Regions from separate parts of the Clostridium sp. Marseille-Q5894 genome, predicted to be linked through region 2. Evidence: predicted binding sites of a transcription regulator. Region 2 holds the regulator's gene; each other region holds the start of a gene.
The links. Region 2 encodes HrcA, which represses chaperone genes, less so after heat shock. Its sites were predicted from a motif close to TGTTAGCACTCNNNNNNNNNGAGTGCTAACA; they were not measured.
Positions count from the first base shown of each region.

Region 1 (5,371 bases), 620 kb from region 2:
AATGAATCAAATTCTTAAAGCCGTTAATAAAATAATCTTTCTTCAAAATTAAAATCGGAATTAAAAAAATAGTCTGTAAAGCAAAATTAATATAACTATTTTCTCTAATAAAAGCAGGTATTGGATAATTAAACATCGATGACATCGAAACGTACATCAATAAAGCTAAAGCAATAAAACAATAAATAAGACGTTTTTTTAAATCACTTAAATCATCATTATCTACTAAACTCTCATCAAACAAACTCGCTTGATAGCCACCATCATTTACAGCCTTAATAATCAGGGTATCACTAACTTTACCTTCATCATAATCAACATTCATCGAATTAGTCAATAAATTTACTTCTACATTATTGACCCCTGGTAATTTACAAACACTATTATAAACGTGGTTTTCACAAGCAGAACATGTCATTCCTTTAACACTATATTTCTGTTTCATATTTCCCTCCTTACCCCTCCCTAGGGGGTACGATTATAGTATAAATGATAATCTTAGAAATTGCAAAAGAAATGCATAAAAAAACTATTACAAAAAGTAATAGTTAATAAAATGTTGCAACCTCCGCAACTGATTTACGTTTCGGACGATCAGGTTCAATATCACCAATGCCTAATGCAATAACAGCAACAATTATTTCTTCTGTAGGAATATTTAGCATTTCTCTGATTTTTTTCTCATCACGTATTCCCATGATCAAAGTTGCCAATCCTAATTCTGTTGCTTTTAAAATCATATTTTGATTATGAAGTCCTAAATCATAGCAACCCCAGCCATTAGCCAACTCATTGCTAGGACTACCATCTCGTTCAAAACCAGAACGATCTTTAACAAAAGTAGTAACGATCAAAACAGGTGCATCTTTACAGTTTTCTTGATTAAACTCTGGTAAGCATTTGTTTTTAAAAGTTCCTAATAATTCTTTTGAGCTAATTACATGATATCGCGCTGTCTGACTGTTTTTCCAAGATGGTGCTTCGATTCCTGCTTGAATGATTTGTTTGATTTTTTCTAAATCAACAGTTTCATTTTTATATTTTCTAATACTACGACGTTGTTCAATAACACTTTCTAATTCCATTTTTATTCCCCTTTTTTTACTATTATAGCATAAATAGGCTAATTATTAGCCTATTTATTATTTATTTAATTCAATCATTAAATCACAAATTTTATTTGAGAATTCAACTGGATTATCAATTGAGAATCCTTCAATCAATAATGCTTGATCATATAAAATACTTGCATAGTCTCCAACTTTATCTTTGTTATTTTCATAAACCTTTTTCATCGCATTGAAAATATCGTGATTTGGATTGATTTCTAAAATTCTTCCTGCTTTAACATTATTACCTTCAGGCATTTGATTTAAAACCTTTTCCATTTCAAATGATACCCCATCGCTTGATACTAAGCATACTGGATGTGATTTTAAACGTGAAGATACTTTAACATCGACAACTTTATCACCTAATGAATCTTTGATTGCTGTCAATAAATCTTTATTTTCTTCATTAGTCTTTTCTAATTGTTTCTTTTCTTCTTCTGTTTCAATATCTAAATCACCTTGAGCTACAGATTTAAATGGTTTTTCTTTATAATCTCGCATCATTTGGAAACAGAACTCATCAACATTGTCAGTTAAATATAAGACATCATAACCTTTATCTTTAACTAGCTCCACTTGTGGTAAAGTAGCAATCTTTTCTCTAGTTTCACCACTTGCAAAATAAATTTCTTTTTGTCCTTCAGGCATATTTTCAACATATTGAGCCAATGTAATAAGTTTTTCTTCTTTACTAGAATAATATAATAATAGATCTTGAAGTTTTTCTTTTAACATTCCATAACTATTATAAATACCAAATTTCAACTGTAAACCAAAGCTATCAAAAAATTCTTCATATTTTTCACGATCTTTTTTAAGCATTGTTTCTAATTCACTTTGGATCTTCTTTTCAATCTTATCAGCAATCACCTTTAGTTGACGGTCATGCTGTAACATTTCTCGTGAGATATTTAATGATAGGTCTTCAGAATCTACTAATCCTTTAACAAATCTAAAATGTTCAGGTACTAATTCACTAGCTTTATCCATAATAAAGACACCGCGTGAATATAATTGTAGTCCTTTTTCATACTCATTTGAATAATAATTCATCGGTGGCTTAGAAGGAATAAATAATATTGAATCATATGACACATTACCTTCAACACGAGTATGAATTACTTTCAATGGATCATTGAAATCATTAAATTTATCTTTATAGAACTCATTGTATTCTTCATCTGTAATATCTTTTTTATTTCTTTTCCATAAAGGAACCATAGAATTTAATGTTTGATTTTCAATTACATCTTCATATTCATCACTATCTTCTTTTTTCTTAGAAACAGTCATATCCATTTTAATTGGATAATGAACATAATCAGAATATTTCTTTACTAAATCACGAATATGATATTGGTTTACATATTCATCATAATTTTCATCTTCAGTATTATCTTTTAAATATAATTTGATCGTTGTTCCATGTTCACTAACATCTGTTTCAAAAATTTCATAACCATCACTAACTTCAGATACCCAAGTATGTCCCTGATCACTACCATATTTTTTAGAAATTACTTCTACTTTTTTAGCAACCATAAAAGCGGCATAGAAACCAACCCCAAATTGTCCAATAATATCAATATCATCATGATCATTTTCATTCTTGAACTCAAAAGATCCACTATTAGCAATCGTACCTAAATGAGTTTCTAATTCATCTTTATCCATCCCGATTCCATGATCTTTAATTGTTAAAACACGTTTATCTTTATCTAAACCAATTTCGATATTCAAATCATCACGATTAATTGATGAAATATTTTCAGTAAGTGCTTTATAATATAATTTATCACTTGCATCACTTGCATTAGAAATTAACTCTCTTAAAAAAATTTCTTTATGTGTATAAATAGAATTAATCATTAAATCTAATAATCTTTTTGATTCCGCTTTGAATTGTTTCTTTTCAGCCATAATTACATCTCCATTCTTATATTAGCACTCATCTTTCTTTTGTGCTAAAGCTATTTTAATACAACACCTTAGCACTGTCAACCCCCGAGTGCTAGTTTTTTAAATTTTTTTGCTAAACTTTATATTTAATAAACATTTATTATTTTGAACTCAGTTTTTTATGCATAAACGCAATAAAACTTTGAATTCCGATAACTGCTAACAAAATATAATATGGTGAATATAAAAATAAATATCTGGCTCTTGCTTCAAATAATAGTAAAAATAAAGTGATTCCAATAATTGCCAGAACAATTACATAAATATCCCTTTTATCAGTATTAACAATTCTTTTAACTGCAAGCAGAATAAAAAATAAAATCGTTATCCAAATACTTTGCTGATAGGTTGCATAACTTTTGTAGTATAAGCCATCATAATAATAAATATCTCGCAATATTTTAGCACTAGAATTATTAGGTGCTTCTAAAACAGTAAGATAAAAACCGCCTTCAACACTCCAAGCAAAAGTACCATCATTATAATTAGTCATCAACTTCTCACCTAATAATTTAAAATATCCAGAAATGCCATAATCTTCTAATCTTTTTTTTACCATTTCTAAATTAGCTTTGATTTTTTCTTCTTTTCCAATAAACGAAGCTGTATACATCACATCATCTTCATAATAAACACCTTTTGTAACTGGATTCATCCCCATCATCAAAAAATGGGTAAGTGGAAAAGCATCAGCTTCGTTTTCTTCATAACCAATATAATTATTAGAATAATTTTTAATAGTTAAAAAAACTATCATACAAGAAAGTAATACTAATAAAAATCTAGTACATCTTAATTTTCGCTTATTACTATAAAAAACAAATTTCCAAAATTCCACTAACATGATTGCAATTAAAATAATGATACAGGTTGGTTTAATTAAATAGCCAATCAATGATAAGATAAAAATTAAACTCCAGGCTAAATATTCATTCATATTCTTTCGATTTAAATAAAAATATAAAACTGCTGTGGTAAAAATAATTGAATAACTATCTGAATAAGGAATTGTTATCCATGGTGATAAAGCAATATAAATACTATAAATAAACAATGTTAAAACTGAATAATATCTATTTTTAAAAATAATTGCAGCACTTTTAGTAATAAACCAAGCTGAGATATTCACCAATAAAACACTTATTACAACTAGTGAAAAATCAAGATTTTCTATTTTTAAAAATATCGCGACTTCTTTAATTATTGTAAAGATAAATGTTAAAAAGACATTATTAGGATATCTTGTAAAATAACCATAATTTACATACTGCGAATTTAAAAGCTGCTGATTCGCTAAATCAGTTGAAGTATTTCTTAAAATAGAAACATCCCACCCCGATAAAAAATAAATATTATAAGCTATATATAATTGAATAATTAATAAAATAATACAGGCAACAATTAGTAAGATATTACATTCTCTTTTAGATAATTTATTAATACGTCTTCTAAAAAAGATATTATAAATCGTCCCCAAGACTAGTACCCCTATTATTCCTAAAATCAACAATACCCCATTAGACATAGTTACATTATTTTTACATGCATAATCCATACCTTGAGAAAATATAATATTCATTCCTAAAATCATTAAAATCATAATTCCAAATAATCCAATTATTATTTTATAAAAAACGCTTGAAATATTTTCTTTATCACGCATTATGATCACCTGTTTTTACATTACTATTTTTAAATCCATAACTGTTAAATTATTCCTAAATTAACAAAACCATCATAAACTCCATCTTCATCAACACTCTTACATATACTTGAAGCTATTTCTTTAAGTTTTGCATTGCCATTTGCCATAACCACACCATGATCAACAAAATCAATCATTTCATAATCATTCATACTATCACCAAAAGCAATAGTATCTTTTATATCAATATTTAGATAATCAATTGCATATTGAATTCCTGTAGCTTTATTATCTGTCTTTGAAATTAACTCTCCGTTGATCGTAGTTTCATCAAACATCTCATGAATTACTATATTAACATCATCTTTTAATTGTTTTAAAGCATTATCAAGTTTTTCTTGATTTAATGAAATAAAACAAATCTTATGAACTCCTTGATTAGTGTAAGTATTTATATCTTTGATATTAAACTTATCATGCTGTTGAGCTTTTAAACGTTCAAATTCAGAATTGCCTATTTCAAAATTTATTCCTCCAACAAATAACTGAACCATCTTATCTGTCGTAAAAGTCATTGTTGTACATTCATAATTATAATAAATATTAAATTTATCGAAAATACTTGTAATTTTATTAACTAATGAATTATCAAAAT
Region 1 covers NZ_CAMPPT010000002.1:629,177-634,547, forward strand. Annotated here, with positions in the region: gene OC535_RS05685 (heavy metal translocating P-type ATPase) at 1-445, opposite strand, end outside; gene OC535_RS05690 (nitroreductase family protein) at 549-1,085, opposite strand; gene htpG (molecular chaperone HtpG) at 1,143-3,032, opposite strand; gene OC535_RS05700 (glycosyltransferase-like membrane protein) at 3,172-4,734, opposite strand; gene OC535_RS05705 (HAD family hydrolase) at 4,779-5,371, opposite strand, start outside.
Region 1: htpG (molecular chaperone HtpG) is a predicted target of HrcA. The motif match lies at 3,052-3,082, and genes of this name have one in related genera.

Region 2 (5,371 bases):
CAAGCCAACGCTTACCCCTTCATGGACGGTTGTTACTAGCAGTAGTCAAAGGACAGTTTTAGATGCTTATACATCAGATGAAATAGGAAATAAGATATCTGAAGATTCAAATTATATTACGATTGAAATGTATGTAAGTCCAACCTCAGATGGTGAAGGAGCAGCTTTTATTTATAGTGGGTATAATAATTGGTGTGATCCTTATCAATTGGATATTCAATTGAATGGTGAATTACAAACAGCTGATGGACAAATTATTAATGAATTAACTATTGATAAAAATATTGATTTGGAAGGTGATGGAAAAATTTGTCCAGAAGTAGATGAGTTTGAAAATGGAGTATTTAGTGCTTCTGATGGTAGAGTGCTACCTTATGCAGTATATAAACCAGCTGAAGATAACAAGAAAAATGCTTTAGTTATCTGGTTGCATGGTTCAGGAGAAGGGGGAACAAATCCTGAAATTGCTTATTTAGGAAATAAAGTTACTTCTCTTATCGGTGATGAATTTCAAAGTAGCTTTGGCGGTGCCTATGTGCTGGTTCCACAATGTCCAGAAGGATATGGTTGGCCAATTGATGAAAATGGTAATTATACAACCGGAGCAACACCTTCAAGATGGCGTGTGAGTTTGTTTGAGTTAATTGATACATATGTAAATGAACATCCAGATATTGATTCTAATCGTATTATTATTGGTGGATGCTCAAATGGTGGTAATATGGTTTATGATCTAGTATTAAGTCATATAGGTTATTTCGCAGCAGCATTTCCTATGTGTCATGAATATAACATTAATAATGTAACAGAAGAGCAGCTTGAATATTTAAAGGATTTTCCAGTATGGTCTACATATACTTTAGGAGATAGTTCTAGTTATCGTGGATCAATTCCGATTGTAAGAAAAATGCAAGAAATTGGTGCTACAGCTTTTCATTATTCAGAATTTACCAATGCAAGTGATGTAACTGGAAGATTTTTTGGAGATCCAAGTGATCCTACAGTTTTAGATACGACGGGAACTAGTACGATTCCTTTACAATATGATGGACACTGGGCATGGACTTTATTTTTTGAAAATCAATGTCGTGATGGTGATTTGACAGCATGGCAGTGGTTAGCACAACAATCAAAAATAAATGATCCTGCAGATAAAACCGCATTACAAATTGCTGTAGAAATAGCAAATAATGTAAGTGAAGAAGAATTAACAAAAGTAGTACCGGCAGTAGCAAATGAATTTAATGTTGCGCTAGAAGAAGCAAAGGCATTATTAGCAGATGCTACAGCTAGTCAAGAAGCAGTAGATGCAGCATTTAACCGTCTAGCAAATGCGATTCAAATGTTGGATTTTATTAAAGGAGATAAAACAGATTTACGCAAACTTGTAGAATTAGTTGGAAAAAATGTAAAAGATGAAACATTATATATAAGTGCAACATGGAGTGTATTTGCATCAGCTTTGGAAACAGCCAACAGTGTTTTAGTTAATGAAAATGTCATGCAGGATGAAGTAAATGATGCATATGATGGTTTGGCAAAAGCATACTTTGGGTTAAGATTAGTACCAAATAAAGATATGTTGAATGAATTGATCAATAAAGCAAACGGATTAAACGCAGCAAACTACAGTGCAAGTACATGGTCAGTATTGAGCGAAGCATTAGAAAAAGCTAATATGGCAATAGCAAATGAATATGCCAGCCAAGAAGAAGTAGATGCAGCATATGAAACATTAAATAGTGCAATCATAGGATTAACAACTGATTCAGAAATGACAAATAGTACTGTAGATGAAAGTATAACAAATGGTATAGTAAAGGCAGGAGATACAACAGCAGGTATTAAGACAGGAGATTCAGTAGACTTAGAATATTCATTAGTAAGCTTAGCACTAGCTTCAATGTTATTAGTTATAAATAAAAAAAGAAAATATCAAAATAATTAAACTAATATATAATAACAGCACAGCTTGTGCTGTTTTTTGTAAATTAAATAATTTAAAAACTTCTTCATTTTTTAGCACAAAGGTGTTGACAGTGCTAAAAAAAGATGTATAATGTATTTAGCACAAAGGAAGAAAGAGTGCTAAGGGTGGTGAAAAGATGCTTACAGCAAGGCAATTATTAATCTTTAAATGCATAGTTGATGAGTTCATTGAAACGGCTGAACCGGTTGGGTCAAAAGCTTTGATGACAAAATATCAGTTGCCTTATTCAAGTGCAACCATCCGTAATGAGATGAGTTTTCTTGAAGACTATGGTTATTTAGAAAAGACCCATACTTCTTCTGGAAGAATTCCTTCGATTGAAGGATATCGATTCTATGTTAATAATCTTGCTAAAAGAGATTTAGATGAGGGATTGAAAAATCAAGTGGCGCAAATATTTAGTGATCGCCATCGTACCCTAGATGAAATAATTCATGAAAGCTGTCAGATATTGAGCGAATTAACACATTTGACATCAGTAGTTTTAGGACCTGATTCAAGTGCTGATACTTTGCAGCAGATCAATATCGTACCGTTAAATGATAAACGAGTTACAGCTATTATTATTACTAATCAGGGTCATGTTGAAAATAAAATCTTTGATTTAAATCGTCATCATAATATTGATGATTTAGTAAGCTGTGTCAATGTTATGAATGATCTATTAGTTGGAACACCGATCGATCAGGTGGTATTTAGACTTGAACGTGATGTTAAACCAGTCTTATCAGCAAAGGTTAAAGAACATGAAGAATTATTTAATGCTTTTCTAGAAGCATTTGTAAGATTTGCTTCTAGCAATGTTTATTTTTCTGGAAAAGAGAATATGTTATATCAACCAGAATATAATGATGTAAATAAATTAAGAAGAATCGTTAGTGCATTTGAAAACTCTCAAGTATGGAATGCCTTACAGCCTTTATCTGACGATGAGGGAGTAACGGTAAGAATTGGAACTGATTCGCCAATCAATGATATTGATGATGTTTCAGTAATATCCGCTTCGTTTAAAACCGGAGCGACAACCAAAGGATCTATTTCAGTTATAGGGCCAACTAGAATGCCTTATGAAAAAGTAGTTTCGTTAGTAGAGTATATTTCAAAGAATATTGAACAAGCATTCTTTGATGAATCAGATGATTCAAACGATGAATAGAGGTGAAGGTAATGGCTGAAGAAAAAATGGTGGATCAAGAGTCTGTTGATGAAGAAACTGTTGAAGAAACAGTTGAAAATGATGAAGAAAAAGAAGATGTTACTGTTGAAGAACAGCTGAAAGCTTTGGAAGAAGAGGTAAATACTTGGAAAACTGATTATTATAAAGTATTTGCGGATATGGAAAATCTTAAAAAGAGATTACAAAATGAACATGCAAATACAATGAAATTTATGATGCAGTCTTTCATTGAACAATTATTGCCAGTGGTTGATAATTTTGAAAGATCGTTAGCAGTTGAAAATCCTAGTGATGAAATCAAGAATTTCTTAAAAGGATATGAAATGATTTATAATCAGTTGATGCAGGTTTTACAATCACAGGGGGTTGAAGTGATTAAAACCGAAGGAGAAGAATTCGATCCAAACTTCCATCAGGCAGTAATGACTGTAAAAGATGATAACTTTAAATCAAATATGATCGTTGAAGAGTTACAAAAAGGATATATGTTGAAAGATCGCGTTATTCGTGCATCTTTAGTAAAAGTAAGTGAATAAATAGGAGGAATTTATTATGAGTAAGATTATTGGTATTGATTTAGGTACAACAAATTCATGTGTCAGTGTTATGGAAAACGGTGAAGTTAAAGTCATCGCTAATCCTGAAGGTAACAGAACAACACCTTCAGTAGTATCATTTAAAAATGGTGAAATTATCGTTGGTGAAGCTGCTAAACGTCAAGCAGTAACAAATCCCGATACAGTAATGTCAGTAAAACGTCATATGGGTACAAGCCATAAAGAACATGTTAATGGAAAAGATTATACACCACAGGAAATTTCAGCAATGATTCTTCAAAATTTAAAAGCCACTGCTGAAGCATATTTAGGAGAACCAGTTACTAAAGCTGTTATTACAGTTCCTGCATATTTCAATGATGCACAACGTCAAGCAACAAAAGATGCTGGTAAAATCGCTGGATTAGAAGTAGAACGTATTATCAACGAACCTACTGCTGCCGCTTTAGCATTTGGTCTTGATAAATTAGATCAAGAACAAAAAGTATTAGTATATGACTTAGGTGGAGGTACATTTGACGTATCTATCCTAGATTTAGCTGATGGTACTTTTGAAGTATTAGCTACAGCTGGTGATAACAAACTTGGTGGAGATGATTTCGACCAAAAAGTTATGAACTGGATCGTAGATGAATTTAAGAAAGAACAAGGTATTGATTTATCAAATGATAAGATGGCAATGCAACGTATTAAAGAAGCAGCTGAAAAAGCTAAAAAAGATTTATCTGGAACAATGCAAACACAAATTTCATTACCATTTATCTCAGCTGGTGCTGCTGGACCTTTACACTTAGAGTTAACATTAACAAGAGCTAAATTTGATGAATTAACTCGTGATTTAGTTGCTAAAACTGAAATTCCAGTACGTCAAGCATTAAAAGATGCTGGTATGGATCCAACTGAGATTCATCAAGTATTATTAGTTGGTGGTTCTACTCGTATTCCTGCAGTTCAAGAATCAGTTAAAAGATTATTAGGAAAAGAACCAAATAAATCAGTTAACCCTGATGAAGTAGTATCAATGGGAGCTGCTATCCAAGGTGGTGTTATTCAAGGTGATGTTAAAGATGTATTATTATTAGATGTTACACCTTTATCATTAGGTATCGAAACAATGGGTGGTGTAATGACTGTATTGATTGAAAGAAATACAACTATTCCAACTACTAAATCACAAATTTTCTCAACAGCTGCTGATAATCAACCTGCTGTAGATATCAATGTTTTACAAGGTGAAAGATCAATGGCTAAAGATAATAAACAATTAGGTTTATTTAAATTAGATGGAATCGAACCAGCACCTCGAGGAGTACCTCAAATTGAAGTAACATTCAGTATTGATGTTAATGGTATTGTAAATGTTAAAGCTAAAGATTTAAAAACACAAAAAGAACAATCTATTGTAATTCAAAATTCAACTGGATTAAGTGATGAAGAAATCGATAGAATGGTTAAAGAAGCCGAAGCTAATAAAGCTGAAGATGAAAAGAAACGTAAAGATATCGAAACAAGAAATAAAGCTGAACAAATGATCAATGAAATTGATAAAGCTTTAGCAGAACAAGGTGATAAGATCGATGCTACTCAAAAAGAATCTGCTCAAAAATTAAAAGATGAATTAAAAACTGCTTTAGATAACAATGATAT
Region 2 covers NZ_CAMPPT010000002.1:10,725-16,095, forward strand. Annotated here, with positions in the region: gene OC535_RS02660 (hypothetical protein) at 1-1,948, shown strand, start outside; gene hrcA (heat-inducible transcriptional repressor HrcA) at 2,106-3,146, shown strand; gene grpE (nucleotide exchange factor GrpE) at 3,158-3,703, shown strand; gene dnaK (molecular chaperone DnaK) at 3,720-5,371, shown strand, end outside.

Region 3 (5,371 bases), on a different contig from region 2:
TATGATCGAATATGGTCAAAGTAAAGGTAGAACAGTTCGTTTATGGGGAAGTTTGACACAAAAATCCGGATCTACTGCAGTACGTTCTGAAAATGTTCAAATGAATATCTGGAATACAGGCTGGGCTAATCCTTCAGCAATGTATAATGAAGGTTATGATTTAATCAATATGGTTGATGGAACATTATATATGGTTCCAGCAGCAGGATATTATTATGATTATTTAAATAGTCAAAATTTATATAATAATTGGCAGCCTAATATCATGGGTGGAACAACGATTCCTGCTGGAGCAGAGCAAATGTTAGGGTCTTCATATGCTGTATGGAATGATATGATCGATAAAAGAGCCAATGGTATGAGTGAATATGATATTTATGATCGTTTTGCAGCAGCTCTACCTGCGATGTCATCTAAGTTATGGGGTGATGGTGAAGACTTAAGTTATAGTGAACTAGTACAAGTGACAGATAAATTAGAAGATGCACCAAATAGTAATCCATTTGATAAGGTTAAATCTGTTAGTGATACAGTAATTAATTATGATTTTAATAAAGAAGATATTACTGATAAATCTGGAAATAGTTATAATGCTGTTACTAAGAAAAATGTTGCTACTGTAACTGGTAAATTCTCTAAGGGATTACAATTAAATGGTGGTGAAAGTTATATTGAAACACCGATTGATAATATGGGGCCAACTAATAGTGCTTCTTTCTGGGTAAAAATGGATCCAGATGCTCAAGGTGAACAAATCTTATTTGAATCTGATAAAGGATCAATTAAGATGGCTCAAGAAGATACGGGTAAAGTAGGATTCTCAAGAATTGGTTATGATTATTCATTTGATTATACTTTACCAAAAGATACTTGGGTAAAATTAGAAATCAAAGGATATCAAAATAAAGCAGAATTATATGTTGATGGGGTATTAGTAGATACTTTATCTAATAGTGCAACTGGTGGTAAATATGCGACGATGATCTTACCATTAGAAAGAATCGGAAGTAAAACAAGTTCATTCAAAGGGGTAATCGATAATCTTGTTGTTTCATCTACCGGAAGTACTGCTAGTCAGGATTATACAATAATCGATAGTAAAAACTTTACTGTAACATCAGATAATCAAAATCCGCTTGCTGGATCAGAAGGACCTGTTTCATTAGCGTTTGATAATGATCCAAGTACTTTCTGGCATTCTAATTACACACCATATCAAGCACTACCGGCAACTGTGGAAATTGATATGAATAAAGTGTATAATATTAATCAATTTGATTATTTACCAAGACAAACTGGAAGTAATGGTCATATTACCCAATACGAATTATATGTTAAAGAAAATGAAACTGATGAATATACAAAAGTTTCAGAAGGAACTTTAGCAGCTAATTCAACATTAAAGAGTATTGCTTTTGATGCTGTAAATGCCCGTTATGTTAAATTCGTAGCTTTAGCAGGAACTGGTGTTGGTACACAACAATTTGCAGCTGCAGCTGAATTTACAGTTCGTCAAATTGATAATAAAGCTGATTTAAGAAAACTAGTTAATACTACTGAAAATTATGAAGAAGAATATTATACTGAAGCAAGCTGGCAAGCATATAGTGAAGCTTTAGCGTTAGCTAATCAAATTCTTGATAAAGAAGATGCTACAGAAGCTGAAATTGCTACAGCAATCGAGACACTAAGTACAGCAATTAATAATTTGGTAGAAGTTGATACAGAATTAGAAACAGATAAAACAGTATTACAAATAGCGGTAGATACGGCTAATACATTAAAAGCTCAAGGAGCTTTAGATAATGTTGTACCAGCGGTAGTTAATGAATTTAATGCTGCTTTAGAAGAAGCTCAAACTATTTTAGCTGATGTAAATGCTAGTCAAGTTGTAATTGATGCATCATTTACACGTTTATCAACAGCAATTCATATGTTGGAATTTGTAAAAGGTGATAAGAGTGCTTTAGAAGCCTTGATCAATGAAGCAAATAATTATGTAGAAGAAAACTACACACCAGCTTCATGGACAGCATTTAAAGAAGCCTTAGATGCTGCTAGTGTTGTCATGAATGATGAAAATGCATTAGAATATGAAGTAGTAGAAGTATTAAATAACTTAAAAGATGCAATTGGAAACTTAGTAATCAAAGTAGATAAAACAAGATTACAAGAAGCATATGACAAAGTAAATGGCTTAGATAAGAGTCTATATACAGAAGGAAGTGTTGCTAACTTAGTAGAACCAATGGCAAATGCTAAAGCCGTATTAGAAGATCCAAATGCGACACAAGAAGCAGTAGATAATGCATATGAAGCATTGATCAGAGCATACTTAGACTTAAGATTGATTCCAAATAAGGACCTATTACAAGAATTGATCAATAAGGCAAATAGCTTAAATGCGGCAAATTACAGTGCTAAGACATGGTCAGTAGTGGTAGAAGCATTGGAAAAAGCAAATGCTGTATTAAATGACCCAGAAGCAACCCAGGCAGAAGTAGATAATGCTAAAGAAGTTTTAACAAAAGCAATGGCCGGATTAGAAGCAAATAATCCAGTAAAAGCTGGTGATAAAACAACAAGTGTGGCTACTGGTGATACAACAAGTATGTTATATCCATTTGCAGGATTAGCAGCAGCATCTATTGTTTTCTATGGTAGTAAGAAAAAGAAAGAAAAAAATAAATAGTTTAAAGAAATTTATATATTATTAGGGTACCTATGTTGAGGTACCCTAATTTAGTATATTTTAAATAATTTTATAATAGATTATATATGTAAAAATTTTAAATTATTTTAGCACTTGTGTTGACAAAGTGCTAAAATAGAGTATAATGGTTTTAGCACTTAGAAATGGCAAGTGCTAAAAAAGGAGTGATTAAAATGATTAAGCCATTACATGATAATGTTATTTTAAAAAAAGAAGAAGTAGAAAATAAGACATCAAGTGGGATTATTTTAACAACCGAAACTAAAAAGATTCCAAGTGTAGCAACTGTTGTTGCTGTGGGACCTGAATGCAAAGCAGAAATTAAAGAAAATGATAAAGTAGTATATAAAGAATATTCAGGAACAGATATTAAGATTGATGAGATAGATTATATTGTAATTAGTGAAAAAGATATTTTAGCTTATATTGCTTAGGAGGTAATTTGTTATGAGTAAAGAAGTTAGATTTTCAAGTGATGCCCGTAAGGCGATGTTAAAAGGTGTTAATATTCTTGGGGATGCTGTATGTGTTACTTTAGGACCTAAAGGACGTAATGTTGTTTTAGAGAAAAGTTATGGTTCACCATTAATTACTAATGATGGTGTAAGTATTGCTAAAGAAATTGAATTAGAAGATAAATTTGAAAACATGGGTGCTAAATTAGTATATGAAGTAGCCAATAATACTAATGATGTTGCTGGTGATGGTACTACTACAGCGACTATTCTTGCTCGTAATATGATCAATAATGGGATCAAAGCAGTTGATAAAGGATGTAATCCAGTATTAATGCGAGAAGGAATTGAATATGCAAGTAAAGAAGTTGCTAAAACTATTTTAAAGAATTCACGTAAAGTAGAGACTAGTAATGATGTGGCTAGTGTTGCAACAATATCTGCCGGAAGCAAAGAAATTGGTGATTTAATTGCTGAAGCAATGGATAAAGTTGGTCGTGATGGAATTATAAATGTTGATGAAAGTAATGGTTTTGATAATGAATTAGAAATTAGCGAAGGTATGCAGTATGATAAAGGATACGTATCTCCATACATGGTTTCTGATCGTGAAAAGATGCAAGTTGAATTGGAAAATCCTTATGTTTTAGTAACTAACCATAAAATTAGTAATATTCAAGAAATTTTACCTGTATTGGAACAAGTACTTCAAGTTAATAAGCCATTATTATTAATTGCTGAAGATTTTGAAAATGAAGTTATTTCAACATTAGTATTAAATAAACTAAGAGGTACTTTCAATGTAGTTGCTACTAAAGCTCCAGGATTTGGTGATAATCAAAAAGAAATGCTTCAAGATCTTGCCGCTTTAACAAATGCAAAATTCTATAACAAAGAATTAAATATGAAATTAGAAGAAATGAAATTGGAAGAGTTAGGTACGATCAAAAAAGTAATTGTTACTAAAGATAATACAACAATGATCAGTGGTAACGATGCTAGTGATGAATTGAAAGAACGTATCGAAGAAATCAAAACAAGAATTGCTAATACAACTAGTGATTATGATAAAAAACAATATCAAGAACGTCTTGGTAAATTAACAAATGGCGTAGCTACAATTAAAGTGGGAGCTACTACAGAAAGTGAATTAAAAGAAAAGAAATTAAGAATCGAAGATGCTTTAAATGCTACCAAAGCTGCAGTTGCTGAAGGAATCGTTATCGGTGGTGGAGCTGCTTTAGTAGAAGCTTATAATGAATTAAAACCAGTATTAAAAGATGAAAATGTAGATGTTCAAAAAGGTATCAATATTGTAATGGAAGCCTTGTTGGCACCAATTTGTCAAATTGCTGAAAATGCAGGATATAATGCAGAAGATATTGTTGATGGACAAAAGAACGCTGCTAAAAACGTTGGTTTTGATGCTAAAGCTGGTAAATGGGTTGATATGTTTGAAGAAGGTATTATTGATCCAACTAAAGTAACACGTAGTGCATTATTGAATGCTGCTAGTATTTCAGCGTTATTTATCACTACAGAAGTTGGAGTAGCAGAAATCAAGTCTGATGAACCCGAAACTCCTGCTATGCCTGGTGGAATGTACTAATTATAGAAATAATCATAAATATAAACGAAAGGGAATTAGTTAATGTTACTAATTCCCTTTTTTATACAGAATATTAATAATTCATGATACAATTAAGTAAAGGATCTTAAGGAGGGATAATATATGGGGCTAACGTTTGAAGATATCATGAATTATTGTAAAACGAATAAAATAATATTTAATGAAATAAAAGATAACTTAAATAGTATTGTTCCCTTTGTTGGAGCGGGATTATCTGCTTTTGCATATCCGCTATGGAAAAAAGCATTAGAAGATCTTACAGCATTTATTAATAATAAAAATACTAGAGAAGAAATAAAGGCACTGATAGATAAAGGACTTCTTGAAGATGCGGCTCAAGAAATTGAAGATAAAAGGGGTAAACATAATTTAGCTAATGATCTTTTATCAGTATTTTCAGCAAATAAATTAGAAGAAGAAATCAATAGTTTATATAAGCAAAGTGTTTATTTATTACCATATATATTTAAGGGCGCTGTAATAACAACTAACTATGACTTAATAATTGAAAATGTATATCGACAAGTTTTAAATGATTTGAATATGCCAGTTTTATTACCAGGGAAGCCTGAA
Region 3 covers NZ_CAMPPT010000013.1:1,969-7,339, reverse strand. Annotated here, with positions in the region: gene OC535_RS14090 (discoidin domain-containing protein) at 1-2,692, shown strand, start outside; gene OC535_RS14085 (co-chaperone GroES) at 2,887-3,147, shown strand; gene groL (chaperonin GroEL) at 3,161-4,777, shown strand; gene OC535_RS14075 (SIR2 family NAD-dependent protein deacylase) at 4,901-5,371, shown strand, end outside.
Region 3: OC535_RS14085 (co-chaperone GroES) is a predicted target of HrcA. The motif match lies at 2,842-2,872, and genes of this name have one in related genera.

Region 4 (5,371 bases), on a different contig from region 2:
ATCCAATATTCAACAGATTTTGTCTAAAACTCATTTTTATGTATATAAAGACGCCTTTGATTCTGTTAATAAAATATTAAGTGAGGTAAAGGGTGATAATGACTTATAAAGAAATACTGATTATATTTTTACTTGCACATATCTTATCTGATTTTTATTTTCAGACTGAGTCTTTAGCAAGAAAAAAGGAAGACAATTTTAAATATGTATTCATTCATAGTGTGATTTATGGATTGATAACTTTAATTGTAGCTAAATTGATCTGTCAAAATATTGAAAATATATATTTAGAGATAATTATAATTTCTCATTTTTTAGTAGATGCAATAAAATATTTCTTAAAGAAAAAGGAATTTATAAGAAAATATCAAAAGTATATTTTTATAATCGATCAAATTATTCATATCGCTATATTAATGATACTTTCTTACTTTATGATAAAATCAGGAGAAAATTATCGATATAATCTAATGCTTTTAAATATATTAAATATTGTTGGAATTTCTATTCAGTCTATAATTATTCTAATTGTCCAAATACTTCTTGTACATAAACCAACAAATATCTTGATAGTTAATATAATGCAATCATATAAGCCCGTAAGTAAAGAAGATGATAATATTAAGAATACAAAAAAAGCGGGAAGGATGATTGGTACTATTGAAAGGATTATTATGTTATTTTTCTTACTAATTGAACAATATTCTTCAGTTGGATTAGTGTTAACAGCTAAATCGATAGCGAGATATAATAAAATATCAGAGGATAAAGAGTTTGCTGAATATTATTTATTGGGAACATTATTGAGTACTATTTGTGTTTTAATGATTTCTATAATTTAAATGGTGAGGATAAAATATTAAATGTTTTGATATAATGGTCTACGTTGCTTTAACAATGCAACAAAATTACTTTATTCTACTGTGTTTTTATAATTATTTAAATGCTAATAAAATAGTACGAAGAAAGATTTAAGATTATCCTGGATTTTTAAGAGCTTATTGATGTAAGAACTTTTAAGTTATGCTGAATAGCAATAAAGCAGAAAAATTAACGAACATAATTCTCAAGTAAAATGCAAAGTGATATCAACTATGAGCGGATAAAGTAAGAAATGTTAATATTATTGATGTTTTCGATATTTTATAGTATATTATAAATGAGAAAAGGACTATCGATAAACGGTTGTCCTCAAGTGAAAGTTATTTAAAAGAAATAACCATTACAATTGGCGTTGGATGGTTATTTTCTTTTGGAAATCTTTATAATTAAAGAGATTAATGTAATAAGCGTTATAACGAATTGAAATAAATCTTATCATGAGTGTTTTGACAGCTTGTGTTTTTCTTAAAAGATGACTGTTTAAAGATGCTGCTGTTTTTCTGTAAAAGATTATTAAATAGATTAATCATCTGTTAGATAATTTGAATATGCAAGTATTTGTGAAAGAAAATACAATTTTATTTATAAAATAAAGTTCCTATCTTTGTTGATGGGAACTTTGATAAAATGAGAGTTGAATATGACTTTGGATAAACATATATAATTGTAATGGTTTCATTATTTTTATTTAATTAGGATTTATCAATATTTTGATTTATTAGTATGATTTTTTATAAATAAAAAAAGCCAATGCAAATTGGCTTTAATCAATAGATATATATTTCTTTTCTTCAACTTGTTTAACAGTGTTTTTAGGAATTGTAATCTTTAATTCACCATTATCAAATGAAGCTTTAACATCTTCTTGTTTAATATCTCCGACATAGAAACTACGACTACAGCTTCCACTGTAACGTTCACGTCTAATTACATGACCTTGGTCATCTTTTTCTTCAGTATTTGCATTTCTAGTAGCACTAACTAATAGATAACCATCCTTTAATTCCATTTGAATATCTTCTTTTTTAAATCCAGGAAGTTCCATGTTTAGTAAATATTGATCATTTTGTTCACAGATATCTGTGCGCATAGCATTCACGTTAGAATAATTTTTAAAAGAATCATAAAATAAATCATCAAATACATCATTCATAATAGGTAAAAATTTCATAAAACATCGCCTCTTTCTTTATCTCAGTAGTTTTACGCTGGGATATAAAATTATTTACCTCGTTAAGGTCCTTTCCTTAACTACACTTATATTATAGCACTTATTTTAGCACTGTCAACGCCTGAGTGCTAAAAATTAATGATTTTTTATGAAATCTTATAACGATATTATGAAACCCTTTTTTGTTGTAAACGAAATTTTAATATGATATTCTTATATAGAAAAGACGATGATAAAAGAAAATCATTGCTAAATTTAAAGTAAATTGTTAGTTTTTGCTGCTTTGGCAAATAAAGAGAAGATACTGCGGTTTATAATTTTGTAAAGTGGTAAAGCTTACAGTTTGTTTTTTATAGATTAATTAAAATGATTGCCTACAGAAACAAGCGTTTATTCATAATTAGATAGACTTTGGATCGGCAGGTAGAAAGGATATAAAGTTATTATGAATAAAAGACATACTCAAATATTAGAGTTATTGACTAAAAGAAAAAAAATAGAAGTTAGCAAGCTTTCGCAAATACTGGGAGTGTCTCAAGTGACGATTAGAAAAGATTTAGCGATATTGGAAAATAGTGGGGTTCTTCTTAGAGAGCATGGCTATGCAACTTTAAATGATAGTGATGATATTAATAATCGCTTAGCGTATCATTATGATAGTAAACAAAAAATTGCTAAACTTGCTGTAGAAACTATTGAAAATGGGGAAACGGTAATGATCGAATCAGGATCTTGCTGTGCTCTTGTTGCCTTAGAAATAGCCCATACTAAAAAAGATGTGACAATTATTACGAATTCTGCGTTTATTGCTGATTATATAAGAAAAATGGGTACTGTAAAAATTATCTTATTAGGTGGAGAATATCAAAACGAGTCTCAAGTAATGGTTGGGCCGATCATGAAAAAATGTGCTGAAACTTTTTTTGTTGATAAATTATTCATCGGGACTGATGGATTTAGTGAAAAAAGTGGTTTTACTGGTAATGATTATATGCGAAGTGAGGCGGTACGTGATATGGCTAAGCAGGCGGAACATGTTATTATTGTAACTGATTCAGTAAAATTCCATCAAAAGGGTGTTGTCAATCTGGTTGATATCCATGATATTGATTATCTATATACTGATGCAAATATACCTAAAGAAGTGGAAGATTATTTACATAAACAGAATATAGAGATTTTTAAAACTGAATAAAAAAGGAGTATCACTCCTAAAAAAAACAATCGATTCCTTTATCTAAAAAGATTTGCTGGTATTCTTGTAAATCTTCAGGATAAAGGGCTTTTTTATTTTTAAAACGATATTCACGATTCAATAATTCATATTTTTTTTCACCAAATTGGTGAAATGGCAAAAGTTGTACTTTTGATAATTGAACTTCTGTTAAAAGCTTAGCGATACCTTTAGCATCATCCAATGATGCATTAAAGTCAGGAATGACTGGAATTCTTGGCAAGATTTCAATCTTTTGCTTAACTGCCCATTTCAAGTTTTGAATAATTAATTCGTTATGGACGTTTGTACCAAGAAAATGTTGATAAGAATCATAGTGTTTAATATCAAATAATATTAAATCAAACATAGGGGCTAATTCTTTAAAAATATTAGGTTGAACATAACCGGTCGTTTCGATTGCTAGATGTAAATCGTGTTTTTTTAGTTCTTTAACTAATTCTTTTAAAAAGGCAGGTTGACTCATTCCTTCGCCTCCAGAAATAGTAATTCCTCCGTTAGATTCTTCGTAAAAATCTTTATCTTGTAAACAAATCTTCACAATTTCAGTTATTTTCTTGTTTTCACCTTCATAATCTAAAGCGTTTTGAAAACAACTGTCAACACATGATAAACAACTAGTACATTTTTGGTGATCAATTATGATTTTATCGTTGATCATTTGAATTGCTTTATGTTGACAGGCATTGATACAAGATTGACAATGAATACATTTTTTTTGATCATATAAAATTTGAATTTTTTCAAGTTGTGATTCAGGATTTGAACACCAGCCACATTTTAAAGGACAACCCTTGAAAAAGATGGTTGTACGAATACCGGGACCATCATGAATACTAAATTTTTGAATATTAAATATTATCCCTTCCATAAGTACTGTCTCCTTTTTTATATTTATATGATAACATTCGTTATTTTAAATGTAAATAATAATTACGAATGAAAGTAAAATATCTTTTAATTAAAAAATCTATATTGACACAAAAGCTGTTTATGATAATATATAATTGTAATTGAAAATATAAATAATTTCAAATGAAATAAGGAGGATGAAAATGAAAAATGTTGCCCATTTTGGAGATTTAACCCCAAGAATGAATGAGTTTAGAGAAAAAGTTTTGGATAAAAAGCCCTATATTTGTGCTCAACGCGCATTGCTTGCAACAGAAGCATACAAACTGAATCAAAATCAACCAGCCGTTATGAAACGAGCTTTGATGTTAAAAAATATTTTAGAAAAGATGTCCATTTATATTGAAGATGAAACCCTTATCGTAGGGAATCAGGCAGCTTCTAATAAAGATGCACCAATTTTTCCTGAATATACATTAGAATTTGTTTTAGATGAATTGGATTTGTTCGAAAAGCGAGATGGTGATGTTTTTTATATTACTGAAAAAACAAAAGAAGATTTGCGTTCAATTGCACCATTTTGGGAAAATAATAATTTAAGATCAAAAGGTGGTGCTTTGCTTCCTGATGAAGTAAAAGTTTATATGGAAACAGGTTTTTTTGGAATGGAAGGAAAATTAAATTCTGGAGATGCCCATTTAGCTGTGGATTATCAACAAGTATTAAAAACGGGATTAAAAGGATATGAAGAAAGAGTACGACAATTAAAAGATGGATTGGATTTATGTGTTGTTGAAAATATAGACAAGTATCAGTTTTATAAAGCGGTGTTGATTGTTATTGAAGCGGTAAAAACATATGCATTGCGATTTTCAAAATTAGCTAAAGAATTAGCCATGAAAGCTGATGAAAAAAGAAAAGCAGAATTATTAGAAATTAGCCGTATTTGTGCTAAGGTTCCCTATGAACCAGCTCAAACTTTCCATGAAGCAGTTCAATCAACATGGTTCATTCAATTGATTTTGCAAATTGAATCTAATGGGCACTCTTTATCATATGGGCGTTTTGATCAGTATATTTATCCATATTACCAGCATGATATTGATCATGGACTTATTAATGATGACCAGGTGGTAGAAATACTAACAAATCTATGGATCAAAACTTTAACGATCAATAAAGTCAGAAGTCAGGCGCATACATTCAGCAGTGCTGGAAGTCCAATGTATCAA
Region 4 covers NZ_CAMPPT010000001.1:238,088-243,458, forward strand. Annotated here, with positions in the region: gene OC535_RS01075 (SatD family protein) at 1-109, shown strand, start outside; gene OC535_RS01080 (DUF3307 domain-containing protein) at 99-842, shown strand; gene OC535_RS01085 (Hsp20/alpha crystallin family protein) at 1,646-2,053, opposite strand; gene OC535_RS01090 (DeoR/GlpR family DNA-binding transcription regulator) at 2,499-3,248, shown strand; gene OC535_RS01095 (glycyl-radical enzyme activating protein) at 3,265-4,158, opposite strand; gene OC535_RS01100 (glycyl radical protein) at 4,343-5,371, shown strand, end outside.
Region 4: OC535_RS01085 (Hsp20/alpha crystallin family protein) is a predicted target of HrcA. The motif match lies at 2,157-2,187, and genes of this name have one in related genera.